DNA from 4 places in the Streptomyces sp. NPDC048389 genome. Region 2 is predicted to be linked to each of the others. Evidence: riboswitches for the same ligand, from Rfam matches in the RefSeq annotation. Region 2 holds a riboswitch; each other region holds the start of a gene.
What was found. Region 2 has a riboswitch for cyclic di-AMP ahead of AB0903_RS18640 (LysM peptidoglycan-binding domain-containing M23 family metallopeptidase). Riboswitches for the same ligand answer to the same signal wherever they lie in the genome.
Positions count from the first base shown of each region.

Region 1: linked by a shared signal. The riboswitch ahead of AB0903_RS32145 (LysM peptidoglycan-binding domain-containing protein) and the one ahead of AB0903_RS18640 (LysM peptidoglycan-binding domain-containing M23 family metallopeptidase) in region 2 are both predicted to bind cyclic di-AMP.
Region 3: linked by a shared signal. The riboswitch ahead of AB0903_RS23950 (C40 family peptidase) and the one ahead of AB0903_RS18640 (LysM peptidoglycan-binding domain-containing M23 family metallopeptidase) in region 2 are both predicted to bind cyclic di-AMP.
Region 4: linked by a shared signal. The riboswitch ahead of AB0903_RS31990 (C40 family peptidase) and the one ahead of AB0903_RS18640 (LysM peptidoglycan-binding domain-containing M23 family metallopeptidase) in region 2 are both predicted to bind cyclic di-AMP.

Region 1 is NZ_JBEZKP010000078.1:15,695-22,847, reverse strand. It holds gene AB0903_RS32160 (STAS domain-containing protein) at 1-71, shown strand, start outside; gene AB0903_RS32155 (hypothetical protein) at 231-683, shown strand; partial or broken gene AB0903_RS32150 (cellulose-binding domain-containing protein) at 851-2,137, shown strand; cyclic di-AMP (ydaO/yuaA leader) riboswitch at 2,547-2,704, shown strand; gene AB0903_RS32145 (LysM peptidoglycan-binding domain-containing protein) at 2,709-3,515, shown strand; gene AB0903_RS32140 (hypothetical protein) at 4,122-4,694, shown strand; gene AB0903_RS32135 (right-handed parallel beta-helix repeat-containing protein) at 4,799-5,863, shown strand; gene AB0903_RS32130 (methyltransferase) at 5,916-6,944, shown strand; gene AB0903_RS32125 (TcmI family type II polyketide cyclase) at 7,019-7,153, opposite strand, start outside.
Region 2 is NZ_JBEZKP010000025.1:1,489-8,641, forward strand. It holds gene AB0903_RS18635 (SGNH/GDSL hydrolase family protein) at 15-806, opposite strand; gene AB0903_RS18640 (LysM peptidoglycan-binding domain-containing M23 family metallopeptidase) at 979-1,941, opposite strand; cyclic di-AMP (ydaO/yuaA leader) riboswitch at 1,946-2,102, opposite strand; gene AB0903_RS18645 (alpha-galactosidase) at 2,429-4,519, opposite strand; gene AB0903_RS18650 (tyrosine-protein phosphatase) at 4,726-5,538, shown strand; gene AB0903_RS18655 (DUF6126 family protein) at 5,546-5,710, opposite strand; gene AB0903_RS18660 (XRE family transcriptional regulator) at 5,719-6,321, opposite strand; gene AB0903_RS18665 (aspartate aminotransferase family protein) at 6,385-7,153, opposite strand, start outside.
Region 3 is NZ_JBEZKP010000039.1:26,196-33,348, reverse strand. It holds gene AB0903_RS23960 (M23 family metallopeptidase) at 1-675, shown strand, start outside; gene pcrA (DNA helicase PcrA) at 798-3,263, opposite strand; cyclic di-AMP (ydaO/yuaA leader) riboswitch at 3,516-3,708, shown strand; gene AB0903_RS23950 (C40 family peptidase) at 3,710-4,894, shown strand; gene AB0903_RS23945 (hypothetical protein) at 4,957-5,310, opposite strand; gene AB0903_RS23940 (NlpC/P60 family protein) at 5,654-6,703, shown strand; gene AB0903_RS23935 (response regulator transcription factor) at 6,790-7,153, opposite strand, start outside.
Region 4 is NZ_JBEZKP010000077.1:10,298-17,450, forward strand. It holds gene ureG (urease accessory protein UreG) at 1-166, opposite strand, end outside; gene AB0903_RS31965 (urease accessory UreF family protein) at 212-874, opposite strand; gene AB0903_RS31970 (urease subunit alpha) at 948-2,669, opposite strand; gene AB0903_RS31975 (urease subunit beta) at 2,662-2,973, opposite strand; gene AB0903_RS31980 (urease subunit gamma) at 2,988-3,290, opposite strand; partial or broken gene AB0903_RS31985 (hypothetical protein) at 3,876-4,055, shown strand; cyclic di-AMP (ydaO/yuaA leader) riboswitch at 4,372-4,556, shown strand; gene AB0903_RS31990 (C40 family peptidase) at 4,560-5,036, shown strand; gene AB0903_RS31995 (ATP-binding protein) at 5,368-5,799, opposite strand; gene AB0903_RS32000 (8-amino-7-oxononanoate synthase) at 6,197-7,153, opposite strand, start outside.

The sequences.
Region 1 (7,153 bases), on a different contig from region 2:
TGCAGGCTACCCAGCTGATCTCGGTCTTTGAGGTCTTCGACAGTGAGCAGGAGGCTGTGGCCAGCTTCTGATCCGAGTCCGCCTCGACGGGGACGGCGCTGCCCAGCCGGCCCGTCGGGGTGCTCGGGCTGGTCGTGGGCAGCAGCCTGCGGGAGCAGATCGTCTGACGGAGCCGATCGGTTCCCTGGTTCCCGCTCACCGGGGCCGGGCGGCCTTCTACGATCCGATGCATGGGTCCCGAGGTGCTGGAACGCATCACCGCGCGGCGCGCGGAACTGGACGAACTCGAAGAACATCTGGCCAAGCAGTTAACGCGGGTGCGGGCCGAGCGCGACGAAATCGCCGTCGCCGAACGGGTCCTTGAACGGGTGAGCGAACAGATCGCCGGCGAACGTGCCTCGGCCGCACCGACGCCCGGGCACGTGGGCGGACGGGCGGTGACGCTGATCCCGCACCGCACGTCAGAGGTGGAGGAGACCACACTCCCGCCGGACTACCAGCGCATCCTCGCCATCGTGCGGCAGGTCGCCGGACCGGTCATGACCCGGCAGGTCGGCGACGCGCTCGGGGTGGACGTCAGCGTGCGGGCCAAGCTGGAGCCACTGCGCGGGAGGCTGGTCAGACTCGCCGATCGCGGCTGGCTGCGGAAACTGCCCGACGGCTGGCTCACCACCCGCCTATGACCGGGGACACTGCCGCCCGGAACTGTGCGACGCGAGCGTAACCGGGGTGCCCCCGGCGGCCGTTGGAAATGTGTGACGAAAATCAGAGAACGCGCCGAGGACACCTGTCCGCTTGTCTACCAGTGCCGTCTGCCGCTGACATCCTGGCCCACCTGCGCGCCGCCGGCCTCGCCGACCTCGTCAGCCCGCCGTCGGGGGCGCCCCTGCTCAGCGGGCTTCTCGACATCGGCGGCTTCCGCCATACCGACCTCGACGCCGTGCCCGAGAGGATGTTCACCCGGCCGACCATGTCGGCGACCACCGGTCTGGACTTCGCGGAGGCCGCTCCCGACACCGTCGTACGGGTCGGCAACGCCGACGCCGCCCCGCACATCGCCTTCTCCACGGACAACGGCGCCAACTGGTTCCAGGGGTCGCAGCCCGCGGGGGTGAGGGGCGGCGGCACGGTTGCCGCCGCGTCGGACGGCAGCGGCTTCGTCTGGAGCCCGGACGGCGCCGGTGTGCACCGCACCACCGGCTTCGGCAGCTCGTGGACGGCATCCAGCGGCATCCCGGCAGGGGCGATCGTCGAGTCCGACCGCGAGAACCCGAAGAAGTTCTACGGCTTCAAGGCCGGCACGTTCTATGTGTCGGCCGACGGCGGCGCCACCTTCACCGCCGGGGCGTCCGGACTCCCGGAAGAGGGAAATGTCCGCTTCAAGGCGGTTCCCGGTGTGGAGGGAGACGTCTGGCTCGCGGGCGGCACGGCGGACGGGACGTACGGGATGTGGCACTCCACGGACTCCGGAGCGACCTTCGTGAAGGTCTCCGGCGTGGACGAGGCGGATGCCGTCGGCTTCGGCAGGGCGGCGGCCGGCGCCTCGTACCAGACGCTCTTCGCCAGTGCGAAGATCGGCGGTGTCCGCGGCATCTTCCGCTCCACGGACGCGGGGGCGAGCTGGACGCGGATCAATGACGACGCACACCAGTGGGGCTGGACCGGGGCGGCGATCACGGGCGACCCACGGGTCTTCGGCCGGGTGTACGTGGCCACCAACGGGCGCGGCATCATCTACGGCGAGTCGTCGGACGGGGACGGTGGCGGCAACCCGGGCCCGGGTCCGGGCCCCGGCCCGGAGGAGCCGCCCGCGGGCACCGGCTGCAGGGTGACGTACACCATCACGAACGAGTGGTCGGGCGGCTTCCAGGCCGATGTGACGCTCACCAACACGGGTGACGCGGCTCTGGACGGCTGGGAGCTGCGCTGGACCTTCCCCGACGGGCAGAAGGCCGGACGGATGTGGAACGCCACCCACCGGCAGACCGGGGCCGAGGTGACGGTCGGCAACGTCTCCTGGAACGGCACGGTGGCCGCCGGTGCTTCCGTGGGCTTCGGCTTCACGGGGGACTGGTCGGGTGAGAACGACAGCCCCGACGCCTTCACCTTGGGGGGCGAGGGCTGCACCGTCGGCTGAGACGGACCGCGGCCGGCACCGCGGGGTTCCCCGGCCTGCGCCGGGAGCCTCGCGGTGCTTTGGTGTAAATGTCCGTTATGAATAATTTGGCCGAACTGTACTGAAGGTGAATTCCGGGCGATTGTTGCGAGTTGGCGCAGGGGAGACGGTCGGGCGGGGCCCGCGGTTGCGCGACCGGCCCGTGATGTCAGTCACCTGGCGCTGAGCAACGGCAATGTCACTCGACCCCCCACTCCCCTTGGGCGAAAGGGGGTTTGAGTTTCTTGACGCGGTAATGACAATAGGAAATCACCCCTGCGGAACCGCCTTTCGGATTGTGATCCACAATTCGGCACTTGTTTCGCCGGGACGCTCTCGCTTACGGTCACCGTCAATCCGGGTGGACCGCCGAATCCTGCCGCCGTCCGGAAACCAGACCGCAACGACTCACGTACGGCAGGAGCGGGGGAACCAGGTAAGCCGCCGATCCGGAATACGGAACGGCTCGGGGTGAAGTCGCATTCCCGTGCGGCCGGGCATCTCCAGCCCGAACCCGACAGCTCACCTCGCAGGCGACGGAGAGGAATTCACCATGCCCACAGAGGGTAAGCACCGTCGTACCAGGGCCCGTTCGCTGACCCGCGGAATCATCGCCGTGAGCACGGGCGGCGCGGCCCTGGCCCTGCCGCTCATCGGCGCCACCGCTGCTCAGGCCGCTCCCGCGGCACAGCCGGCCGCCGTGACCGCTCCGGCCGCCGCCGAGAAGTCCGACCCCGTCGTCTATTCCGTGGTCGCCGGCGACTCCCTTTCCAAGATCGCCGCCGCGCATTCCCTCGACGGCGGCTGGAAGCAGCTCTACAAGGACAACCGGAAGGCTGTCGGCGACAACCCGTCGCTGATTCACCCGGGCCTCGAGCTGACGATCGGCGCCGCCTCCGAGGCAGAGGCGAAGGCCGCGCCCAAGAAGGCCGACCGTGCCGCCGAGACCGACCGTGCGGACCGCTCGGAGCGGAAGAGCGCGCCGGTGGCCAAGGCCACTGCGGTGAAGACGGAGAAGGTCGCCGCGAAGCCGGCCTACGCCGACAACCTCGACGGCTGGATCAAGGAATCGCTGGACATCATGGCCCAGCACGGAATTCCCGGAAGCTACGAGGGAATTCACCGCAACATCATGCGGGAGTCCTCCGGCAACCCGATGGCGATCAACAACTGGGACATCAACGCCATCAACGGCACGCCTTCGAAGGGCCTGCTGCAGGTCATCCAGCCGACCTTCGACGCTTACCACGTCCCCGGCACGTCCTACGACCTGTACGACCCGGTCGCCAACATCACCGCCGCGTGCAACTACGCCGCCGACCGGTACGGCTCGATCGACAACGTGAACGGCCCTTACTAGACAGAACCTGCGCGACGGCTGATCCGTCGCCCTCGGTTCACCGGGCCGGTGCCCGGGGCGCGCCCCACGCGCCCCGGGCACCGGCTTTGCCGTGTCCGGCCGTTCGAACACATGGAACGAGGAGAGCCGCGGCGCGACGGCGGCCCCCACACCGCACCATCGCATGCACGGTCTCGTCGGCCGTCCGGCCACGGCGACCGCACTGCCGGCGGCGCGACGGTCCTGAGCGCGTCGGCCGGCGCCACCAGCCGGTTGCACCGCTTCGGCGGCCGCACCGCGCGCCGTCCGGCCCCGTCGCCCCGCGGAGCGCCACGGCCACGGCCCCGCCGGCCGGTACGGCACCGACCGCGCCGACGCCGACCGGTGCCAGGCCGTACCGGGACCGGCCGATGAACGCTCACACCCGGGCGAAGCCCGCGAGAAGGTCGCCCCGCGGCGGCGTGGATTTCCGTGTGGGCGTCGGACACCCGGTGTCCGCAGTCATGGCCGGAGGCTGCGACGATCACCCGGCCGGACGGCGGGGATCGGGCGCCCGACCACGAGTTCCGGCGCGGGGTCCGGCGGACGCATTGGTCTCGTACGGCTTCGTCGTCCATACTGCCCGCCGTGGAGCAGCAGATAGATCCGAAGCCGAAGATCGACATCGCCGTGGGGACGGACCCGGCGTTCGTGCCGGGCCTGACCGGGCCCCCGCCTGCAGTGAAGGAGGGGAACGAGGAGGCCGGCAAGAGGTCCGCCGCCGAGCCGGAGGGCAAGAAGCCGGAGCCGGCGGCAGCCGGCGCCGCCGAGTCGGACACCACCACGGGCGCCGACGCCGACACCCGCAGCGATTCGGACGCGCAGGAAGAAGCGTCGAAGGAAGCGGCGTCGAAGGAGGCAGCGTCGAGGGAGGCGGCGGACGGCCCCGCCTTCGAGGTCAGTGACCGCCGTGGGTCGATCGCCGCCGACCGGTCCGGTATCCGCTTCACCCTGGACGACCAGGAGGCGGAATTCGCGTGGGACGAGATCGGGGCGGTCGAGGTGAAGCCGGCCCGCTTCGGGCGCCGGTTCGCCGTCACCGTCCATGTGGCGGCCAACCGCTGGTTCAACGCGGACGTCGAGGCGCCGGCCAGGGGGCGCCTCAAGGAGTGGACCGAGGAGCTGGACGCGGTTCTCGACGTCTACTTCGAAGACGCCTGAATGCCGCACTGAGGGCTGCAGGGCCACGTCTGGGTGGGCGCGACACACACCCTCCCAGGCGTGGTTTGTGCCGATTCGGCCGCGAATGTGCATAGCTTCGGTTTATGACAAAGCGACAAATGACCCTGCTCGGATGCGCGGCTCTGCTCGCCGTGTCCGGCCTCGGCGCGGCGGCCCCCGCCCGCGCCGCCGTCACCCACCAGGTACTGCCGGGCGAGTCCATCCAGGCCGCCGTGGACGCCGCGCAGCCCGGCGACACGGTCGACATCGCCGCCGGTACCTTCACCGAAAGCGTCCGGATCACCACCTCGGACCTGACCCTGCGCGGCGCGGGCAGCCGGACGGTGCTGAAGCCGTCCCCGACCGCCGCGAAGGCCGGCTCCTGCGCGGCCGCCGGCAACGGCATCTGCGTGCTCGGCACCGAGAAGCAGCCCGTCGAGGGCGTCGGGATCGAGTCCCTGACACTCAGTGGTTTCGCGAAGAACGGCGTCTGGGCCGCCTGGACCGACCGGCTGACGGTCCGGCAGGTGACAGCCGAGAACAACGGCACCTGGGGCATCGCCCAGGAGCGGTCCACCCGGTCGGCCCTGCGCAGCAACCTCGTACGGGGCAACGGCGACGCGGGCATCTTCGTGGCGAACACCGTCAGCGAGGAGGCCGGGGCCACCGACACCATGGGCACGGTCGTCTCCGGCAACCTCATGGTCGACAACCGCATCGGCACCACGATCCGCCGGGTGCGGAACCTGACGGTCCAGGCCAACGAGATCACCGGCAACTGCGCGGGCGCGTTCCTCGTCGGTGACGAGACCACCCCGCGCGCCGGCAAGCTGACGGTTCGTTACAACCGCGTGCACGAGAACAACAAGCACTGCGACAAGACCGCGCGGCTGCCCGAGATCCAGGGCACCGGCCTCGTCCTCACCGGCACCGAGGAAACCCTGGTGGAGCGGAACGTGATCCGCGGGAACGTGGGCGCCGCCCCGATGTCCGGCGGGATCGTGCTCTTCAAGTCCATCGTGGGCGCCGCCGGCACCGACAACGTCATCAGGAACAACGTGGTCCTCGGCAACGGGGCCGCCGATCTGGCCAACCGCGACACCAACGGCACCGGCAACCTCTTCGCCGGAAACATGTGCCAGTCCTCCGAGCCCGCGGGCCTGTGCTGACCGCCCGGACGGAGCCGACCGGCCCCGGCCCCTCACGAAAGACCGATGCCGCATGACCACTGCAAGCGCAACCACCCCGCCTGCGATGCGGATGCGGGAGCTCGTCTTCGGCGCCGCCTGTGCCGCCGCCCTGCGCGCGGCGGCCCGCCTGGGCGTCGCGGACGCGCTCGGCGAAGCACCGGCGACCGCGGCTGAACTCGCGGCGGAGGTGAAGGCACAGCCCAGGGCCCTGAAGCGGCTGCTGCGCGCCCTGACCTGCTACGGGATCTTCGAGGAGGACGAGGACGGCAGGTTCGTCCACACGGAGATGTCCCGGCTGCTGCGCGAGGACGACCCGCACAGCCTGCGGGACATCGCCCTGTGGTGCACGGAGCCGTGGACGTGGGACGCCTGGCCGCTCCTCGACCGGGCGGTCAGGTCCGGCGGCAGCGTCTTCGCCGACCTGTACGGCAAGGAGTTCTTCGACTACCTCCATGCCGACGCGCCGGAGTCGGCGCAGGTGTTCAACCGGGCGATGACCACCTCCAGCACCCAGTCGGCGCGGGACGTCGCCGAGGTCCTCGACCTCGACGGCGTGAAAACGGTCGCCGACATCGGTGGCGGCCAGGGCCATGTCCTGGCCGGACTGCTCGAGAAGCACCCGCATGTCCGGGGCACGCTGCTGGATCTGCCCCGTGTCGTCGCGGCCGCCGATCCGCGGCTGCGCGAAGGCGGCTCGCTCGCCGACCGGGCCGAGATCGTCGCCGGCGACTGCCGGCAGGCCATGCCGGTCTCCGCCGACCTGTACGTCATCAAGAACATCCTGGAGTGGGACGACGAGAGCACGCGCAGGACGCTGGCCAACATCATCGCCGCGGCTCCTCCGGGCGCCCGGGTGGCGGTCATCGAGAACATCGTCGACGACACCCCGTCATGGAAGTTCACCACCGCGATGGACCTGCTCCTGCTCCTCAACGTGGGAGGTGCCAAGCACACCGAGGAGAGCATGATCAGCAGGATGACGGACGCCGGTCTGGTCGTCGGCGACGTCCGCCCCGTCAACGCCTATCTGCATCTCTTCGAGAGCGTGGTCCCCGGCTGAGGCCGCGCCACGGGCAAGCCGTCGGCCCCGCGGGCAACCCGCGGGGCCGACGGCTGTCGGCCGACCGGAACCGGTCAGTCGCTCTGCCACGAGTAGAACTGCTGGGCCATCGCGTCCTTCGGGCTCCGCCAGGTCTGGGGGTCGTACGGACTGACGAAGGCGGAGAGCCGCTCGCTGATGCCCCGGAACTCCGGGTGCTCCGTCAGCTT
Region 2 (7,153 bases):
GACCGCCGCCGTCCTCAGAGCGGCAGCAGGTCCGGACGCTTGGCCTCCACATGATCGCCGGAGCTCTCACCGCGCAGCCGCCGCCCGATCCAGGGCACCAGGTACTCGCGCGCCCACTGGATGTCGTCCCTGCGCACCTCCAGCGCCCCCCGCGGGGGCAGCGGCGGCCACGGCTGGTCGGGGTCGGCGGGCACGTCGATCCCGAGGACCTGCGCCGCGCGGAGGGCCACCCGGGTGTGCCCCTCTGGTGACAGGTGCAGCCGGTCGGCGTCCCAGGCCCGCCGGTCCTGGACGGACTTGAGCGACCACAGGTCCAGCACCGGGCAGTCGTACCGGTCGGCGATGGCCCGCACGTGCGCGGTGTACATGGCGATCTTGCCGCGCAGGTGGCGCAGGACGGGTACGTCCCGGGTGTCGAAGCCGGTCGTCACCATGACGGTGCCGACCGAGGCCGTGAGGTCGGCGACGGCCCTCTCGAAGCGTTCCGCCACGTCGTCCGGGTCGGAGCCGGGCCGAATGATGTCGTTGCCGCCGGCACAGAAGGTGACGAGGTCGGGCGCGAGCCTACGGGCCCTCGGCACCTGCTCCTCGACGATCTGGTCGAGGAGCCGCCCGCGCACGGCCAGGTTGGCATACCGGAAGGTGTCCTCCGGCCTGCGGTCGGCGAGCAGGACCGCGAACCGGTCCGCCCACCCGACGAATCCGCCGTCGGGTCCCGGATCGCCCACGCCCTCGGTGAAGCTGTCACCGATCGCCGCGTACGACCCGAATGCGCCACTGTTCTCTGTTCTCGAATCGTCTGCCACGGGAGCACATCCTTCCTTTACGGATGTGGCCTACGCGACCGTAAGGAGGGGTTGACGAGGGGTGATCTTTACCACCCGTCACATTCCGGGGGGACGGAATACGCGGAAGCCCCCGCTCCGCGGATGCGGAACAGGGGCTGGCGGACCGTCGCCGGACGGTGGGCCACACGGGTCAGAGGGAGACTCCGTGCTCGCGCAGGTAGGCCACCGGGTCGATGTCCGAGCCATAGGAGGGGCCGGTGCGGACCTCGAAGTGCAGGTGCGGACCGGAGGAGTTTCCGGTGGAGCCGGACAGGCCGATCTGCTGTCCACCGCTCACGGACTGACCGGTGGAAACGGCCAGCGAGGAGAGGTGGGCGTACTGGGAGTAGGTGCCGTCCGTGTGCCGGATGACGACCTCGTTGCCGTACGCGCCGCCCCAGCCGGCCGAGACGACGGTGCCCGCGCCGATGGCCTTGATGGAGCTGCCGGTCGGGGCGGCGAAGTCGACGCCGGTGTGGTAACCGCTGGACCACATCGCGCCGGAGGCGCGGTACGGCGTGGTGACGGCAGCGTCGACCGGAGCACTGAAGCCGGAAGACGACGCCGGGGCCGCGGCCTCCTTCACGGGGGCCTCCTTCACGGGGGCCTGCTCCACCGGAGCCTTCTTCGCGGGAGCCTTCTTCTTCGGGGCCTCGGCCTCGGGAGCGGCGGTCCGCGAATCGTCACGCGACGGGCGGGGCTTGGATTCGGCGCGCGGCTCGGGGTCGTTCTTCGCCTTGGACTTGGCGCCGATCGTCAGCTCCAGACCCGGGTGGATCAGCGAGGGGTTGGAGCCGATGGCGCGACGGTTGTCGTCGAAGAGCTGCTTCCAGCCGCCGCGGACGCTCTGCTCCTCGGCAATCTTCGACAGGTAGTCGCCGGCGACGACGGTGTACGTCTTCGGGGCCTTCTTGGCGGCCGGCAGCGCCGACTCGACGAGGGCCGGGGCAGCGGCCTGCTGCGGCACGGCGACCGGAGCCGCCGCCGGGGCGGCCGTGGCGGTCGTGGCACCGAGCAGCGGGAGCGCGATGGCGGCGCCGCCCGTGCCGGCGACGACGAAGCCTCGGGCGAACGGGTTGAACTTGGGACGACGGTGCTTACCCTTCGCGGGCATGGCGCATTCCTCTCCGGCGCCTACGAGGTGAGCTGTCGGGTTCGGACTGGAGATGCCCGGTCGCACTGCTTGTGCGACTTCACCCCAAGCCGTCCGGTTTTCCCGGAATCGGCGTACTACCTGGGTCCCCCGCTCCTGCCACACGTGGGTGGGTTCGAATTCCGGCCGGCGGCAGGATTAGGCGTTCCGTCCGGATTGAGCGTGACCGTAGGCGAGTCGGGCAGGCGTGGACAAGCGACGATTTTCCACGATCAACGCAGAGCCCGACATCGCCGGGGAATTCCGGTCACCCTCCGTGGACGACGCCCCTTCAATCGCCTTGCCGATTACGGAATTCACCGATCGACCCCGGGCACACAACGTCACGAATATGACGCTGCTCACGAGCCGGATCCCATCTCCCCTTCTTATGGGGCATGTTATGCCGAACAAGTCAATTCGGACAGAAGGATCATTTGGTCATCCAGTGCCGCACTACGGCTGCGGTTCACTTCCGCCGGAGCCGGATCACGGTGGCGTCCAGGTCACCCTTCAGCCCGGTGTGCAGTCCGTGGTGCAGTAGCACCCCGCCCTGATGGACGGCTCCGGTGTCGACGCACTCATAGGCCGCGGCCGGGTCGACACCGCGCAGCCGGAGCGCCGGCGGCCGTTCGCCGTACCGCTGCGCCTGGAGCAGCGCGAGCACGACCGTCTCCCCGCCCAGGAGGTACTGCACCGCGCTCAGCCCGCCCTTCGGGGCCCGAAGCCGGTACAGCTCCCCGTGCTGGACCACCGGCCGGATCTCCTTGTAGAGCCGGACCCAGTCACGTGCCTCCGCCAGTTCCGCCTCGCTCCAGGCGGCGAGGTCTCCCCCGACGCCCAGGACCCCGGCCATGGCGCTGACGAAGCGGAAGCGCAGACTGCTGCGGCGGCCGTTGAGCTGGACGTTGGGGCTGTCGGTCACCCAGGCCGCCATGACGCGGGCAGGGTGCAGCTGGCTGAAGCCGTGCTGGACGGCGAGCCGGTCCAGCGGGTCGGTGTTGTCCGAGGTCCACACCTGGTCGGTGCGGCCGAGGACTCCGAGGTCGATCCGGCCGCCCCCGCCGGAGCAGGACTCGAAGGCGACACCCGGATGCGCCGCCCGCAGCCGGTCCAGCAGGGCGTAGTAGCCCTCGACGTGGCAGGTCCACAGCTTCTGCGGATACGCCTCGCCCGGCCAGCCCGCATCGGTGAAGCAGCGGTTGAAGTCCCACTTCACATAGTCGACGGGCGCGCTCGACAGCAGGGAGTCCAGCTGTTCCCAGAGATGCTCCCGGACGTCCTCACGCGCCAGGTTCAGCACCAGCTGGTTGCGGAATTCGGTGCGCGCCCGTCCCGGATGGTGCTGCACCCAGTCGGGACGGGCGCGGTAGAGGTCGCTGTCCGCGTTGACCATCTCCGGCTCCACCCAGATCCCGAACCGCATGCCGAGGCTGTGGACTTCGCGGGCGAGCGGCGTCAGCCCACCGGGGAAGCGGTCCGGGTTCGGTGTCCAGTCGCCGAGCCCGGCACGGTCGCTGGTGCGCCGCCCGAACCAGGCGTCGTCCACGACGAACAGCTCGACCCCGATCCCGGCGGCGCGCCGGGCGAGAGCCAGCTGCTGCTGCTGCGAGATGTCGAAGCCGGTGGCCTCCCAGGAGTTGTAGAGCACCGGACGCACCTCTTGGGCGTCGGGGATGACATGGGCGAGCTGCCAGGCGTGCCACGCCCTGCTGGCGCCGCCGAATCCTCCGTCGCTCCACAGCCCCGCGAAGACCGGTGAGGTGTACGTCTGCCCCGGCGCGAGCCGCAGGAGTCCGGAATCGTCATGCCCGGCCCCACCGGTGATCTGTACTATTTTGTCCGGCAGTTGCTGTACGGCGATCCGCCAGGATCCCGACCAGCCGAGGGCGCAGCCGTAGACCTCGCCCCGCTCCTCCGTGGCGCCTTCCGCGTCCAGGGACACCCACGGCAGGTGCTGGTGGCCGGTGTGACCCCGCCGACTGCCGATGATCTTTTCGCCGTAGGTGAGTTCGGAGCGCACCAGCCGGGACTCGGCGGCCCAGCGGCCGTGCAGTTGGGAGAGCCGCCATGTGTCCCGGTGCGGCAGGGTCCAGGTGGCGGCGTCGGCCCGGAGCAGCTCGAGGTCCGGTCCGGTGCCGCCGTGGGCGACGGTGACCCAGCGTTCGATCACGTCGGAGTCGTCACGCATGCGGTAGTGCAGGGTCAGGCCGAGACCGACCAGTGCGTCGGTGAAGCGCAGCCGCAGTTCGTCGTCCTCCGCCGCCCAGTCGGCGAAGGCCCACTCGGTGCCGCGCACGGCCTCGGTACGGACCGACAGTGCGGGACGGACGAAGCGGGGGCCGCCCTCGACGGGGTACTCCTCGCGGCCGTCGAGCTGGGACTCGAAGGGCCAGTAGGGCGGCGGCCCTTGGGCCGCGAGCGCCTCGGCGTCGGCGGCCGTGATGCGGGCGCCCCAGTGCAGATGGACCAGCTCGTCCGCGCCGGTGAGGTGCAGTGCGTAGCTGCTCGCCGGCCCGGAGAGGACCCACGTACGCCCGTTGCCCGTGTTCTCGATCATCCGGCCTCTCAGATACTCACAGTCCCGCACAGACTCGAACATCATCCGCCCTGTAGGCGGCCGAGGGCAATGCCGGGACGACCGGAGTCTCGTCAACGCCCATGAAGGGCGGACAAGATGATTGCGTACTGAATGTGTGTCGTATGGTCGGAGGCCGCGCCGTCGTCGGCGAGCATTGCCGGCCACCGTCCCCCGAAGGAGTCCCCGTGACGCAGCAACTGCCGCAGGCCACCTCGTCAGAGCCCCGACTGTCCGGGGTGCGCAACTTCCGCGACGTGGGCGGACTGCCGACCGTGGACGGGCGGCGGGTGCGGTCCGGCAGGCTGTTCCGCAGCGGGCACCTGGCGCACGCGACCGAGACCGACACCGCGTTCCTGTCGACGCTCGGCCTCCACACCATCTTCGACTTCCGCAACGCCGCCGACCAGCGGCTCGAAGGACCGGACGTCGAGCTCCCCGGCGTGCGCAACGTGAATCTGCCACTGAGCGACCCGGCGGACGGGGCCGAGTTCTGGAAGATGGTCCGCGACGGGAACCTGGACCAGCTCAAGGAGATCCTCGCCGACGGCAAGGGCGCCGGACGCATGATCGAGTCGTACCGGATGATCATCACGGAGCGGACGGCGGAGCACAGCCAGGTGCTGCACGCTCTCGCGGAGGACAGCGTTCCGGCGCTGATGCACTGCGCCGCGGGCAAGGACCGTGCCGGTCTGTCGATCGCCGTCTCCCTCCTCGCCGTCGGGGTGGAGCGGGACGCCATCGAGGCGGACTACCTCATGTCCAACGACCCGCACCGACGGTACAAGGTCCGGCGCAGCGACAGCTCGCCCGACGCGATGTCCTCCGAGGTGATGGAGCTGCTCAGCCCGCTCTTCGACGCCCGCGCCGAGTATCTGGCCGCGGCGTTCGACGCCATCGAGCAGACCTGGGGCACGACGGAGCGCTATCTCTCCGAGGGCCTTCGGCTCGCTCCCGAAACGCGCGAGCGCCTGCGGGAGCGGCTGGTCGAGCAGGGCTGAGCCGGGGCTACTGATTCCGGCCGCCGAGCAGGAAGAGCAGATAGAGGAAGCCGGCGACGACGTGGCCCGCGACCAGATAGGCGAAGAGCCGGATCACCAGCCCGCGGGGGAACCGCTCCTCACGCGGGCTGTCGCCGGCGGAGCCGCGCCGGTCCAAGGGGTCGTGCGACATGTCGTGGATCACATTCCTTGCCGGTCGGGTAGCGGATGCAGCTCTGGCGCCTGGAGCAGGGTGTGGACGAACAGCAGTTCCGCGCCTTCGGGCGACTGCGCCTGGATGCGGTGCGGGGTGAGCGAGTCGAAGTGGGCGCTGTCGCCGGGACCCAGTTCATGGACGGCCTCCCCGAGACTCAGCCGCAGCCGTCCCGCGACGACGTGCAGCCACTCCTCACCCGGGTGCACCCGCACGAGATCCCCCTGGACGCCGTGGGGGACGAACACGCGCAGAGCCTGCATGGCCCGCCCCGGACCGCCCGCCCGGTGGTAGTCCCAGGAGCCGGCCGGTGCGGGTTCGGGCCGGCGGCCGCGGATGACGGGTTCGCGCTCGGGCGGCTGCTCGCCGAGCAGTTCGGCCACCGTCGTACCGTAGATACGGGCCAGCGCGAGGAGCACCGGCAGCGAGGGCTGCCGCAGGCCCGTCTCGAGCCGGGAGAGGTGGGCGGGCGAGAGGCCGGCCCGGTGGGCTCCGGCCTCCAGGGTCAGCCCGCGGCGGCGGCGCAGTTCACGCAGCCGGGGCGCCATCTCGGGCAGACCCTCGGCCGCCGGTCCCGCGGAGGTCGTCATGTTTCCATTGAGTCAGCCCATTGCCTGTGAGGCAAGATTTTTGCCTCACAGGCAAACGCAGCCTCAGCGGTTGGCGACCGCCTGCTTCATGAGGGTCTTGCCGAAGTCCCACATCAGACCGCCGTTGCCGTGGGCGTCGTCCATCACGGCGGTGAAGGCCGCCACGAAGCGGTCGACCTCCCGCTCACCGATGATCAGCGGCGGGATCAGCTTGATCACCTCCATGTGGTCACCGGAGACCTGGGTGAGGATGCGGTGCTTCTGGAACAACGGAACCACCACCATCTGCGCGAACAGCCCCTTGCGGGCCGCCTGCAGCACGGTCCAGCGGCTGCGCAGCCTGATCGACTCCGGACGCCCGAACTCGATGCCGATCATCAGCCCGCGCCCCCGGACCGCGTGCAGGAGTTCGTACCGGTCGACCAGCGCCGCCAGCCGGGAGCGCAACAACTCACCGGTCACCCTCGCGTTCGCCACGACGTGCTCGTCCTCCAGCACGGAGAGCACGGCGAGGCCCGCCGCCATCGCCTGGGCATTGGCGCCGAAACTCGCCGAGTGGGCCAGGACCCGGTCCATCGACGAGTAGACCTTCTTGAAGATCCAGTCCCGTCCGAGCGTCGCGCCCACCGGCACATAGCCGCCCGACAGTGCCTTGGCCACACACACGAGATCCGGCTCGACGCCCGCCTCGTACTGAAAGGCGTAGAAGTCCCCCGTGCGCCCCAGCCCGGTCTGCACCTCGTCCACGATGAGCAGCGCCTTGTACGTGTGCAGCAACTCCTGGGCAGCGCGCAGGAATCCCGGCGGGGTGGCGTGCACGCCCTTGCCCTGG
Region 3 (7,153 bases), on a different contig from region 2:
TGTGTGATGGGGGTGGCCGGTGTCGCCGCCGCCTCCGTGAGCGGCCTCGGCGGTGAGACGAAGGACGACAAGAGCACTGTCGCGGCCCCCGACCCCGGTTCCGTGGAGCCGGTGGCCGCCAACAACGCCATGGACACCCAGCTCGCCGCGCTCAGCGCCGACGCCCGTGACTTCGGCGACCGCGCCTCCCGCACCCAGGAGCGCATCGACCTCAAGGCGCGCCAGGCGGCGGAGAAGAAGAAGCGCGAGGAGGAGGCGGCACGCCGCGAGGCGCTGCGCCCCAAGTTCATGCTTCCGGTGAAGCTGCACCAGCTGAGCGCCTACTACGGGCAGTCCGGCGTCAACTGGATGTCGTTGCACACCGGTATCGACTTCCCCGTCCAGTACGGGACTCCGGTCATGGCCGCCACGGACGGCACGGTCCGCACCCAGTGGAACAGCGCCTACGGCAACATGGCCATCGTGACGGCCCCGGACGGCACGGAGACCTGGTACTGCCACCTGAGCAGCACCAAGATCCGCAGCGGTTCGGTCAAGGCCGGCGACGTCATCGCCTACTCCGGCAACTCGGGCAACTCCACCGGCCCGCACCTGCACTTCGAGGTCAGGCCCGGCGGCGGCGCGGCCATCGACCCGCTGCCGTGGCTGCGCAGTCACGGCGTCGATCCCACCTAGGACCCGACGCCGAAGGAACCGAACCAACGATGGCGGCCCCCGAGGGGGCCGCCATCGGCGTCAGATGCCTCGGCGTCAGGGGCTTGCGACCGGCGCCGTCGCAGCCCTCCCGACCGACGCCGTCAGAGCTTCTCGACCGGCGCGTACCGCAGCAGCAGCCGCTTGGGTTTCTCGTCCCCGAAGTCGATCGTCGCCTGCGCCTCCGAGCCCGAGCCCTTCACCTCGATCACGGTCCCGAGGCCGAACTGGTCGTGCGTGACCCGGTCGCCCACCACCAGCGAGATCACCGGCTTGTCGCTCGTGCGCCGCGTGGCGAAGCCGGACGCGCCCCCGCGCGAACGGGAGGACGACAGCGAGGACGCGATGCCGGACGTCGGTCCGGCGGGCGCGGCCATCGGGCCCGTCCGCTTCCATGTCAGGTGCTGGACGGGGATCTCCTCGAGGAACCGCGAGGGCGGGTTGTACGAGGGCTGGCCCCAGGCGCTGCGCATCGACGACCTGGTCAGGTAGAGCCGCTCGCGGGCGCGTGTGATACCCACGTACGCCAGGCGCCGCTCCTCCTCCAGTTCCTTCGTCTGCCCCAGCGCCCGCATGTGCGGGAAGACGCCGTCCTCCATGCCGGTCAGGAACACGACGGGGAACTCGAGGCCCTTGGCGGTGTGCAGCGTCATCAGCGTGATGACGCCGGTGCCCTCGCCGTCCTCGTCCGGGATCTGGTCGGAGTCGGCGACGAGCGCCACCTTCTCCAGGAACTCGGCGAGCGTCCCCGCGCCTTCCTCGTCCCCGCGCTCCTGCTCGAACTCGAGCGCCACGGACGCCAGTTCCTGCAGGTTCTCGATACGGGTCTCGTCCTGCGGGTCCGTGGAAGCCTGCAGTTCGGCGAGGTAGCCGGTCCGCTCCAGCACGGCCTCCAGCACGACGGCGGGGCCCGCGCCCGAGTCGGCGACGGTACGCAGCTCCTCCATGAGCACGTTGAACCGCTTGACCGCGTTGGCGGAGCGGGCCGCCATACCGTACGCCTCGTCGACCCGCTTCAGGGCCTGCGGGAAGGTGATCTTCTCGCGGAGCGCGAGAGCGTCGACCATCGCCTCCGCGCGCTCGCCGATGCCGCGCTTCGGCACGTTCAGGATGCGGCGCAACGGGACGTTGTCCTCGGGGTTGGCGAGGACGCGCAGATAGGCCAGCACGTCGCGGACCTCCTTGCGCTCGTAGAAGCGCACACCGCCGACGACCTTGTAGGGCAGGCCGACGCGGATGAAGATCTCCTCGAAGACACGCGACTGGGCGTTCGTACGGTAGAAGACGGCGACGTCGCCGGCCTTCGCCTCGCCCTGGTCGGTGAGCCGGTCGATCTCGTCGGCGACGAACTGGGCCTCGTCGTGCTCGGTGTCCGCGACGTAGCCGGTGATCCGGGCACCCTCGCCCGCGTTCGTCCACAGGTTCTTGGGGCGGCGGGACTCGTTGCGCTCGATGACGGCGTTGGCGGCGGACAGGATCGTCTGGGTGGAGCGGTAGTTCTGCTCCAGCAGGATCGTCGTCGCGTCCGGGTAGTCCTCCTCGAACTGGAGGATGTTGCGGATGGTCGCGCCGCGGAAGGCGTAGATCGACTGGTCGGCGTCACCGACGACGCAGAGCTCGGCCGGGTCGAGGTCCTCGTAGCCGGTGCCGACCAGTTCGCGCACGAGCGTGTACTGGGCGTGGTTGGTGTCCTGGTACTCGTCGACGAGGACGTGCCGGAAGCGGCGGCGGTAGTGCTCGGCGACGTCCGGGAACGCCTGGAGCAGGTGGACCGTCGTCATGATGATGTCGTCGAAGTCCAGGGCGTTGGCCTCGCGCAGCCTCGCCTGGTACATCCGGTACGCCTCTGCGAGCGTCTTCTCAAAGCCTCCCCCAGAGCCTTCGGCCTGGGAGGCACCCCCAAGCGCCTGGTCGGCGAAGGTCTCCTCGTCGATCAACTCGTTCTTCAGGTTCGAGATCTTGGCACTGAAGGACTTCGGCGGGAACTTCTTCGGGTCGAGGTCCAGATCGCGGCAGACCAGTGACATCAGCCGCTTCGAGTCGGCGGCGTCGTAGATCGAGAACGACGAGGTGAAGCCGAGCTTCTTGGACTCGCGGCGCAGGATGCGCACGCACGCGCTGTGGAAGGTCATGACCCACATGGCGTTCGCCCGCGGGCCCACCAGCTGCTCGACGCGCTCCTTCATCTCACCGGCGGCCTTGTTGGTGAAGGTGATCGCCAGTATCTGGCCGGGGTGCACATGCCGGGTCCCCAGCAGATGCGCGATGCGGTGCGTGAGCACCCGGGTCTTGCCCGAGCCGGCGCCGGCCACGATGAGCAGGGGCGACCCCGTGTGCACGACGGCGGCACGCTGCTGTTCGTTCAGCCCGTCGAGAAGCGCGGCGGGGTCCACGACGGGGCGCGGCGCGCCGTCGCGGTAGTACCCGTCGCGAGCCGGAGGCACGTCGAAAGCGCCCTGGAAGAGGTCGTCCGGGACCTGTTCCGGAGCCGAATCCTCGGGCGGCGGTGGATGCTCGTCCCCGTGGGGCTGGAGATCCGCCAGGAAGCTGTCGTCAAAGAGGCTGCTCATCGCCTAACGAGTCTAGGCGGCCGCACCGACAACCGTGGCCGCACGGCAACACCGGAAGGCGGCCACGATCGGTGACGGGACGAATCCGCCAGGCGACAGATCCTCCACCGGAGGCCCGGCCCGGGCGACCCGCCGAAAAAGGTCACGAACATGTATCGGACAAATCGAACATCAACCTTCACAGCAGCTGCACGAGTTGGCTAGCGTGCTCGACCAGGCGGCCCGCACCCCTCCCGGCGAACCACGCCGAACGGGCGGCCTGCGCCGAATCCGACCTCCCGCCATGGAAGTTCGGAACCGGGGACCCACCCTCCTGACGTCGTCTTCGACGCAGGAGGCCCAGCACCACCGGGGTGAATCGGACCGCGCTCCACTCGGTCCGTAGGGCACCTTCCGTTCGCCCGAACCCGACAGCTAACCCGGTAGGCGGTCCACGGAAGAAGGAGATGCCGGCCTTGGCGTCGCATCGCAAGCCCCGCAGCCGAACCGCAAAACCGTCCTCCGCCGTCGGGTTCACCACCGCAGCCCTCGCAGGTGTGACCCTGCTCTCCACGCAGAGCGCGACCGCCGCGCCCTCCGAGCCGAAGCCCAGCATCGAAGAGGTGCAGAAGAAGGTCGACGACCTGTACCGGCAGGCCGGCAGCGCCACGCAGGAGTACAACAAGGCCAAGGAAGCCACCGGCGAGAAGCGCCGGGAGGTGGACCAGCTCCTCGACGAGGCGGCCGAGCGCACCGAGAAGCTCAACGTGTCCCGCCGCGCCCTCGGCAACTACGCGGCCGCGCAGTACCGCACCGGCTCCGTCACGCCCACCGCCGCGCTGATGTTCGCGGACAGTCCGCAGGCGTACTTCGACCAGACCCAGCTGATGGACCGGATGACGGACCAGCAGCGCAGAGCGGTCAGCGAGTACGAGACCGAGCGGGCGGCGGCGGCCAGGCAGCGTGCGGAGGCGACCAAGCGTCTCGAGTCGCTCACGGACTCCCAGGAGGCGCTGCGCACCAGCAAGCAGACGGTGCAGACCAAGCTCGCGGAGGCGCGCACCCTGCTGGCGACGCTGACCGCGGAGGAGAAGGCACGGCTCGCCGCGATCGAGCGGAAGAAGGAGGAGGAGGCCCGCCGCAAGGCCGAGGAGAAGGCCGCGGCGGAGGCCCGCGCCAGGGCGGAGGCCGAGCGGCAGCGCGCGGAACGCGAGACGCCCCCGGTCACGGACACCGGCACCGGCACCACCGACCCGGGGACGGGCACCGGCACCGGCACCGGCACGGACGACGGCACCTACACGGCCAAGGCCGACAAGGTCCTCGCGTTCGCCCGCGCCCAGATCGGCAAGCCGTACGTCTGGGGCGCGACGGGCCCGAGCTCGTACGACTGCTCCGGCCTCACACAGGCCGCGTGGAAGGCGGCCGGGGTGGACCTGCCGCGCACCACGTGGGACCAGGTGAAGGTCGGCACCCGCGTCGCCACGGCGGATCTGCTCCCCGGTGACCTGGTCTTCTTCTACGACGACATCAGCCACGTCGGGATCTACATCGGCGACGGCAAGATGATCCACGCCCCCAAGCCGGGCACGAACGTCCGCGAGGAGTCCATCTACTACATGCCGATCCACGGCAGCGTCCGCCCCGCCTGACCCCGGACGCACGAGTGCCCGGGCGGCCGGAGCCGCCCGGGCACTCGTGCGTCCGGTCCGGATCAGGTCCAGAGGGTGGCGATGAAGATGTTGGCCGCGGTCAGGCCGCCCACCGCGCCGAACAGCGCCTTGTCGACCTTCTCCTCGTCCCGCTTGACGTACACGAGGCCGAGGATCACCACCAGGACCGCCAGCTTGACGCCGATCTTGACGTTGTTCACGGCCTGGTCGTCGGCCTGGTTCAGACCCACCAGCGCCACGCCCGTGACCAGCATCGTCAGCGCGCCGTGCAGCATCGCCGGATTGAAGCGGGCCGTGCCCTCTCCCATGGCCTTCATCTGGGTCAGGAATCCGCCCAGCAGCGAGGCGATACCGATGACGTGCAGGGCGACGAAGACATTGATGAGTACGTCCATGGCCGGAGCCTAACCCTCCCCATACCACCGCCCGTCGGGGAGGTGGGCCTGCTCCGCCACATCGGTCGGCAGGCCGCGGCAATGCGGCCCCGGGGCGTCCAGCGCGTGATCAGCAACCGGTCCAGAGCGTCCATCTTCGGTACTTTGCGGTCCTTCCGCCCCCTCCCCGTGACCGCGGCGTCTAGCGTCCTGCCCCAGGTGGCCGACTCCCCACCCGCCGTCGTACAGCCGGACGGCACTCGGCCGCCACCGCCGGGAGATCCGGCGGCGGGCCGCTCCCCTGTGCGGCCCGCCGCCGGACGCGAACGGCGGCAGCGAACGACGGAAGGACGTGGAAGCCCTCGTGGCAGCCCACCGGAAACCAAGGCCGCGCCTGTTCGGCGGCCAGGCCGCCCGTACCGCGATCACTCTCGCCCTCGCCGGCGCGGCGACCGGCACCGCGTTCGAGGGCTCGGGTCACGCAGAGCCCCGCCTCACCCCCGCGCAGGTCAAGAGCAAGGTCGACAAGCTGTACCAGGAGGCGGAGGCCGCCACCGAGAAGTACAACGGCGCCAAGGAGCAGACGGAGAGCGCCCGCAGGTCGCTCGACGCGCTGCGCGACGAGGCGGCGCGCAGGACCGAGCGGTTGAACGCCTCACGCAACGCGCTCGGTTCGGTCGCCACGGCCCAGTACCGCGACGGCGGCATGGACCCCGGCCTGCGCCTCGCACTCACCTCGGACCCGGAGGAATACCTGGAACGCGCCGCCCTCGCAGAACGGGTCGGCGCACGGCAGGCCGCCGCGATCGCCGGGGTCCACCGGCAACTGAGGGACCTGGAGCACCTCAAGACACAGGCCGCGGAGAAGATCGCGACGCTCGAGGCCCGCCGCAAGGAACTGGCCGGTCACAAGGCCACGGTCCGCGGCAAACTCAAGACCGCCGAGCGGCTGCTGGCCGAACTCACCGCCGAGCAGCGCGCCGCGTACAACAGCGGCGGCTCCACCCCGGCGCCCGCCAGGGCCGACCGCACCGACACCCCCCGGGGCCCCCTGCGGGCCCCCGGCAGCCGGGCCGCACAGGCCGTCGCCCACGCGTACGGGGCGCTCGGCAAACCCTACGTGTGGGGCGCGACGGGTCCCGGCTCCTACGACTGCTCCGGCCTCACCCAGGCCGCCTGGCGCTCCGCGGGGGTGTCGCTGCCGCGCACCACGTACACCCAGATCAACGCCGGCGAGCGCATCCCCCGCTCCCGACTCGCCCCGGGGGACCTGGTGTTCTTCTACTCGGGCGTCACGCACGTCGGGCTGTACATCGGTGGCGGCAAGATGATCCACGCGCCGCGGCCCGGCGCCCCGGTGCGGATCGCGCCGATCGACGAGATGCCGTTCGCGGGAGCGACCCGTCCCGCGTGACGGCAGTGCCGCGGTGCCGCCGTGGCGTGTCCCTCACCCGGAGCCGGTCACAGGGACCGGTCACGGGGACCGGTCACAGGGGCCGGTCACACCAGGCGGCGGGCCGTCGCCCACCGGGTCAGCTCGTGCCGGTTGGACAACTGCAGCTTGCGCAGCACGGCGGAGACATGCGACTCGACGGTCTTCACCGAGATGAACAGCTGCTTGGCGATCTCCTTGTACGCGTACCCGCGTGCGATCAGCCGCAGCACCTCCCGTTCCCGCTGCGTCAGCCGGTCCAGGTCCTCGTCGACCGGCGGCGCGTCCGTGGAGGCGAACGCGTCCAGTACGAAGCCGGCCAGCCTCGGAGAGAACACCGCGTCGCCGTCCTGCACCCGGAAGACCGAGTCGACCAGGTCCGTGCCGGTGATGGTCTTGGTGACATAGCCGCGGGCACCGCCCCGGATCACG
Region 4 (7,153 bases), on a different contig from region 2:
TGGAGAGCCGGTCGCGCAGCGCGGCGCACAGGGCGGCGACGGTGGCGGTCTTGCCGGAGCCCACCGGCCCGCCGAGTCCGATCCGCAGGGCCCGCCGCGTGCCGTCGGGGCGTGCGGCGTCGGCGCCGACGGCCTGGGCCGCCTCGTGGTGGTGGTCGAGGTGCATGGTGTGGCTCCTTGGTACGAGTGCGGTGTGGGGGGCCTGGCGCGGTCAGGAGGCGAAGAGGCGCACCGGCCAGGCGGCGTGCTCCTCCGCGGTGATCTCCAGCAGTGGCGCGGAGGCGGCCGGCAGAGCGTCGACGCCGTCCCGCGCGGCGGCCGCGGCCCGCGCCGCCACGTCATCGGTCTCGGGTGCGAGGTGGGCGAGGACGGCGGTGGCCTGGAAGGGGTCCAGACTCAGCAGCCGTACGGCCGCGGTCGCCGGGCCGCTGATCGTCTCGTACGCCACGCAGTGCGCGGCGTCCTCTGCACCGAGGCCGGCGGCGCGAGCGGCTGTGCCGAGCACGACGGGCTGGTGGGTGCCGCGCGGGAACAGGGCGGCGAGCGCGTCGAGCACCGGATGCGGCCAGGTGGCACGGGCAGCGCGCATCATCTGCCGGCCGAGTCTGCGGGCCGCTGCCCGCAGGGCCGGCGAGGGGGTGCGGGCGTCGGCGGCGGCGTCGAGCTCGACCGGGTCGTGGCCGAGGGCGGCGCAGGCGGCGAGGGCCGCGGAGGTGAGCCCGGTGGTGTGCAGGCGGCCCCGGCAGAACGCGGCGAGGTCCGCCGCGTCCTTGATGCGCCCGGCCCGGACGGCGGCCTCCGCGCCGCCGGAGTGCGCGTGGCCTCCGGCGGGGAAACGGCCGTCGGCGAGGACGAGCAGCGCGGTGCGGCTCATGCCGCCCACCCGCCTCTCCCGCAGGGCGGGCCGGGGCGTTCGGGGCGGGCCTCTGCGGTTCCGGTCGTCGTCATCAGAAGAGGAAGTACCGCTGGGCCATGGGGAGTTCCGCGGCGGGCGCCGGCTCGACGGCTTCGCCGTCGATCGTCACGGTGAACGTGTCGGCGTCGACCTCCACCCGGGGCAGTGCGTCGTTCTCCCGCATGTCGGCCTTGGTCACCCGCCGTGTGCCGCGGATCGGTACGAACTCCTTGTCCAGCCGCAGCCGTTCGGGAAGATCGTCCTCGATCGCCGCCTGCGCGACGAAGTTGACCGAGCTGCGGGCCGCCGCCCGGCCCAGCGCGCCGAACATCGGGCGGGGCAGGACCGGTTGCGGCGTGGGGATCGAGGCGTTGGCGTCGCCCATCTGGGCGTACGCGATCTGACCGCCCTTGATGACGAGCTGCGGTTTCACGCCGAAGAACGCCGGTTCCCACAGTACGAGATCGGCGAGTTTGCCGGTCTCCACCGAGCCGATGTCCCCGTCGATGCCCTGGGCGACCGCCGGGTTGATGGTGTATTTGGCGACATAGCGACGCGCCCGGTGGTTGTCGGCGCGCCCGTCGCCCGCCAGAGCGCCCCGGCGCTTCTTCATCACGTGCGCGGTCTGCCAGGTGCGCATGACCACCTCGCCGATCCGGCCCATGGCCTGTGCGTCGGAGGAGATGATCGAGATCGCTCCGAGGTCGTGCAGGACGTCCTCCGCCGCGATGGTCGAGGGCCGGATGCGTGACTCCGCGAAGGCGAGGTCTTCGGGGACGGCCGGGTTGAGGTGGTGACAGACCATCAGCATGTCGAGGTGCTCGTCGATGGTGTTGAGGGTGTGCGGCCGGGTCGGGTTGGTCGAGCTGGGCAGCACGTACGGCTCGGAGACGACGGTGATGATGTCGGGTGCGTGTCCGCCGCCCGCGCCCTCCGTGTGGTAGGCGTGGACCGTACGGCCGGCGATGGCGGCGAGGGTGTCGCCGACGAATCCCGCCTCGTTCAATGTGTCGGTATGGATGGCGAGCTGGGCGCCGGTCTCGTCGCAGACGCCCAGGCAGGCGTCGATGGCCGCGGGAGTCGCACCCCAGTCCTCGTGGATCTTGAACCCGAGGGCTCCGCCGCGCAGTTGGGAGTGCATGGCGTCGCGTGAGGTGGTGTTGCCCTTGCCGAGCAGGCCGATATTGACGGGCCAGGTGTCCAGCGCCTCGAACATCCGGGCGAGGTGCCAGGGGCCCGGTGTGACCGTGGTGGCCTTGGTCCCTTCGGCCGGTCCGGTGCCGCCGCCGACGAGGGTGGTCACCCCGGTGGCGAGCGCCTGCTCGACGAGGGTCGGCGAGACGAAGTGGACGTGCGCGTCTACGGCCCCGGCGGTGAGGATCTTCCCGTTGCCCGCGATGATCTCGGTCTCGGGTCCGATGACCAGGGCCGGGTGGACGCCGTCCATGGTGTCGGGGTTGCCCGCCTTGCCGATGCCGCTGATCCGCCCGTCGCGGAGAGCGATGTCGGCCTTCACCACGCCCCAGTGGTCGAGGATCACGGCCCCGGTGATCACCGTGTCGGGCGCGCCTTCGGCCCGTGTCGTACGGGCCTGGCCCATGGACTCGCGGATCACCTTGCCGCCACCGAACACCGCCTCGTCACCCGCGCGGCCGGGGCCGCCGGAGAGGTCGTCCTCGATCTCGACGAGCAGGTCGGTGTCGGCGAGGCGGATGCGGTCGCCGGTGGTGGGGCCGAACAGGTCGGCGTACACGGCGCGGTGCAGTTCAGCCATCGAGGTGCCCTCCGGTCTCTCCACGCAGCCCGGCCACGATCCGGCGGCCGGCGAGCGGTACGAGTTCCACATCGACGGGGATGCCGGGCTCGAAGCGGACGGCGGTGCCGGCGGCGACGTTCAGCCGCTTGCCGCGCGCGGCGGCGCGATCGAACTCGAGGCCGGGGTTGGCCTCGGCGAAGTGGTAGTGGGAGCCGACCTGAACCGGGCGGTCGGCGGCGTTGACGACGGTGAGGCGGGTGGTCTCGCGGCCCTCGTTGAGCACCACCGGGCCGTCACCGCAGAGGATCTCTCCGGGAATCATGAGCGCCACGCCCCTCAGAGGATCGGGTCGTGGACGGTCACGAGCTTGGTCCCGTCGGGGAATGTGGCCTCCACCTGGACGTCATGGATCATTTCGGCGATGCCCTCCATGACGTCGTCGCGGGTGAGCACCTTGCGTCCGGAGGCCATGAGTTCGCTGACGCTGCGGCCGTCGCGGGCGCCTTCGAGGATGTGCACGGTGATGAGGGCGACGGCTTCCGGATGGTTCAGTCGCACACCGCGCGCCTTGCGCTTCTGCGCCACGTCGGCGGCCACATGGATGAGAAGCCGTTCCTGCTCGTGCGGGGAGAGTTGCACGCGTCCACCTCAATGTCGTCCGGCTCGTGATCGCCGACCGTGATGACCGTAGCGCGCCTCAACGCTCTGTTGACTCGTGCGCGGGTGTTCCACGACCAGGCGTTGAACCTTACGGCGCGGTTTTTTCCGGCACTTTTCCGATGCGTTAACTGATCTTGGTTTCCCCGCACCGGGCTCCCCCACGTCCCGTTCCCGCACATCCGGTTCGCGGATCTCCGGTTCGCGGATCTCCGGTTCGCGGATCTCCGATTCGCGGATCCAGGGTTCGCGGATCCACGGGCCTCTCGTGACCGCTGCCCCCACCGCCACCTGATCGCGGTGATCGTGCCGGGCCCGGTCGCGGTGGAGCCGGCCCCGGGGGCTTCGACCGTCCGGCCACCCGGACCGCGCCGCGCGGCCCGCCCATCCGTGTCGCGGGTCCCACCGCGGCCTCATCCGTGCCGCGGCTCCCACCGCGGTCACCGGTCGGCTCGAGCAGCGATTCGAAGAACACGGCGACGCCTTCGACGTCCAGCGCGACGAGGAGGAGGCCGCCGCCAGGGCCGCGATCAAGGACCGACTCGTATACGGCGCCGTCGTCGCGCGGCTCTGCGCGCCACGCAGGCCCTGGTCGGGCGGGCAACCGCACTCAAGGAAGCCCTGACGCTCAAGCACATAGGGGGTGAGAACGAGGCGTACACGCACACGCTCACCGAAGCGCTGCGCGTGCTCGACGGCGAACGCAGGGCGAAACGGGTGACCATGCCGCCGGTTTCGACGAGTTGACGATCACTCCGCTGCTGTCAACCGCCGACGGGGTAACGGTGTTCGTCCCTCGTTCGGTGGAGCTTCGCCGAAGTCGTCGCGTGTCACAGGACTTGCGCGGCGTGACCACCGATCTGGCGCAATCGACTGCTTCTTCGCTGGTACGGCCATGCCTCCGGGTCATGGGACACGGGGCTCGACGGGCCTGTCCACCCGAAAGGGCCAGTCGTGATCAGGTTCACAAAAGCCGTTTCGGCTCGGAAATCGGACATGAGTGGGTAACGATCCGTGGGACGACAAGCCCCCGTCACCTCGACGGGGCGGTCCGGGCGGACGCTGAGTCCTGCCGCCGCACCGGACGTCTGGTCGACGGAAGTGCATCGGCAGGAGTGGAGGACCCGAGCAGTACGGCGTGACCGGCGACCCCGGGCACGCCTTGGGGTGAAGCCGCTGCGGCGGCCGGGCGTCTTCGCCGGTCCGAACCCGACAGGTCATCCTTCACAGGCGGCTGACGAAGGGTTGCGCATGACTGCGCAGATTGATCTCCCGCTCCTCTTCTCCCGTGCGGGTGCCGTATCGGCACTGACGATCGCCGCCGTGGGGGGCACACTCCTCACCCCGGGCGGCATCGCCCCGGCCCACGCGATCAGCAGCCACGCGAGCAAAGCGCTCAAGGTGGCGGCGTCGAAGCAGGGATCGCCGTACAGCTACGGCGCCACGGGTCCGAACAGCTTCGACTGCTCCGGGCTGACGTTCTACTCGTACAAGAAGGCCGGGAAAATACTGCCCCGGACGGCACAGCAGCAGTACAACCGGACCCGTCGTGTCTCCACATCCGACCGCCGACGCGGTGACCTGGTGTTCTTCCATTCCGGCGGTGCCGTGTACCACGTGGGCATCTACGCCGGCAACGGGAGGATCTGGCACTCCCCGAAGACGGGCGACGTGGTCCGGCTGGCCAAGATCTGGACGCGGAGCGTCAAGTACGGCCGGGTGCGCTGACGCCCCGGCAGTTCCCTTGCGGTGGCGCGCCGTCGGTATGCCGTCGGCTGGACGAGCAGCGTGGCGCCGAGCACGGTCGGCGCACCACCGGACACGGCCTGGGCGGCCACGGGCCGAGCCGGTCGACCGGCAGCGCCACTGTCGGGAACCGGATCAGCGCCCGACAACACGTCGACGCCCGTCGGCAGCGGAGTGCGCGGCAGCACCGCGGCGCTGATACGCGGCGCGCTCGAAGGGCGGGGTGCCCGTCCCGGGCCGGCCCCGTGGTGACGGCGTCGCCTGCCGTCGACGGGGCGGTCGCCTGCCGTCACACGTCCTGGCCGCGGTGCGGTCAGCTCTGCACGGGGACGGACCAGGGCAGCGCGATCCAGACCGTCTTGCCGCCCTCCGCGGTGGGCGTGACGGACATCCGTCCGCCGTACTCGGCGGTGAGGGTGCGGATGATGACCATGCCGCGGCCGTTGTCCTGGCGGACGGCGGCGGGCAGCCGCTGCGGCCACCGCGGATGGCTGTCGGTGACTCCGATGCACAACTCCTCGTCGCGTTCCAGCCACACGTCCACGGTGAACGTCGGCGACTGGCCGAAGGTGTGCTGAACGGCGTTGGTGGCGAGCTCGGACACGATCAGCCGGACGGTGTCGACGGCTTCGGCGTCGGGCTCGAGCCCCCACGCGCACACGGCGTCCGTGACATGTCTCCGCGCGGCGGAGACCGACGCCGGCTCGCTGGGCAGAGTGAGGGATGTTTCCTGATGATCTGCCATGGCGGCGCTGTCCCTTTCCCACCGCGGCCGGGCTCCGACTCGTAGCGGATGAAACGCAGGAACGGCCACGGATTACGGTTTCGCGTCAGACTGCCACTTATCGTGCTTGAGAAGCAGGGATCCTCCAAGATCCGTACATATCTGTCGCTCGAAGCGGTGAACTCTGCTACGGCAGAACGTATTTGAGGTCCGGGCAGAGGGCTCCGGCAGGGCAAGGGTCCCGAGCCTGGCAGGGCAGGGGCAGGGCAGGGCGGCGCAAGAGCGACGGTCCGGGCAGGGGCGAGGATCCGGGCGGGGCCGAGAGTCCGAGCCGGGCAGGGCCGAGAGTCCCGGCGGGTCCGGGAACGTACCGGCGGGGCCGGAACCGGTACCGGCAGCGGTTCTGGCGGCGTCGGGGTCAGCGGCCGGGGGCGGTCCCGATGATCGTGGAGAGCGCCGCGTCGATCTGCCTCTCGGCGAGATCGGCCCGGGCGGTGAGGCGGATCCGGGAGATCCCGTCGGGCACGGACGGCGGACGGAAGCACCCGACCACGAGCCCGGCCGCCCGGCAGTCCGCCGCCCAGCTCAGCGCCGCCTCAGGTGACGGCGCCTGAACGGAGACCACCGCGGCGTCCGGCGGGGCCGCCGTGAGCCCGGCGTCGGTCAGCCGGCGGTGCAGTGTCGCCGCCACCTCGCGCGCCCGGTCCGCGAGCCGGGGTTCACGCCGCAGCACCCGCAGGCTCGCGAGCGCGGCACCGGCCGCGGCGGGCGCCAGACCGGTGTCGAAGATGAACGTCCGCGCGGTGTTGACGAGGTGGTCGATGACGCGGGCGGGGCCGAGGACCGCCCCGCCCTGACTGCCCAGGGACTTGGACAGCGTCAGCGTGGCGACGGTGCCCGCCGCACCGGCCAGCCCGGCGGCGTCGAGGGCGCCGCGGCCGCCGGCACCGAGGACACCGAGCCCGTGCGCGTCGTCGACGACGAGCGCCGCGCCGTGCTCACGGCAGGCGTCGGCGAGACCCGGCAGCGGCGCGGCGTCGCCGTCGACGGAGAAGACCGAGTCGGTGACGGCGAGGGACCGACGGCCGGGGTGCGCGTCGAACGCCTTGCGTACGGCCTCCACGTCGGCGTGCGGAACGACGGCCGTCTCCGCCCGGGACAGCCGGCAGCCGTCGACGATGGAGGCGTGGTTGCCCGCGTCGGAGACGACGAGCGCGTCACGGCCGCTGAGCGCGGTGACCGCGGCGAGATTGGCCGCGTACCCGGAGGAAAGCACGAGGGCCGCCTCGAAACCGCAGAAGTCGGCGAGCTCGCCCTCCAGTTCGGCATGGAGCTCGGTGCTGCCGGTGACGAGACGGGAACCGGTGGCCCCCGC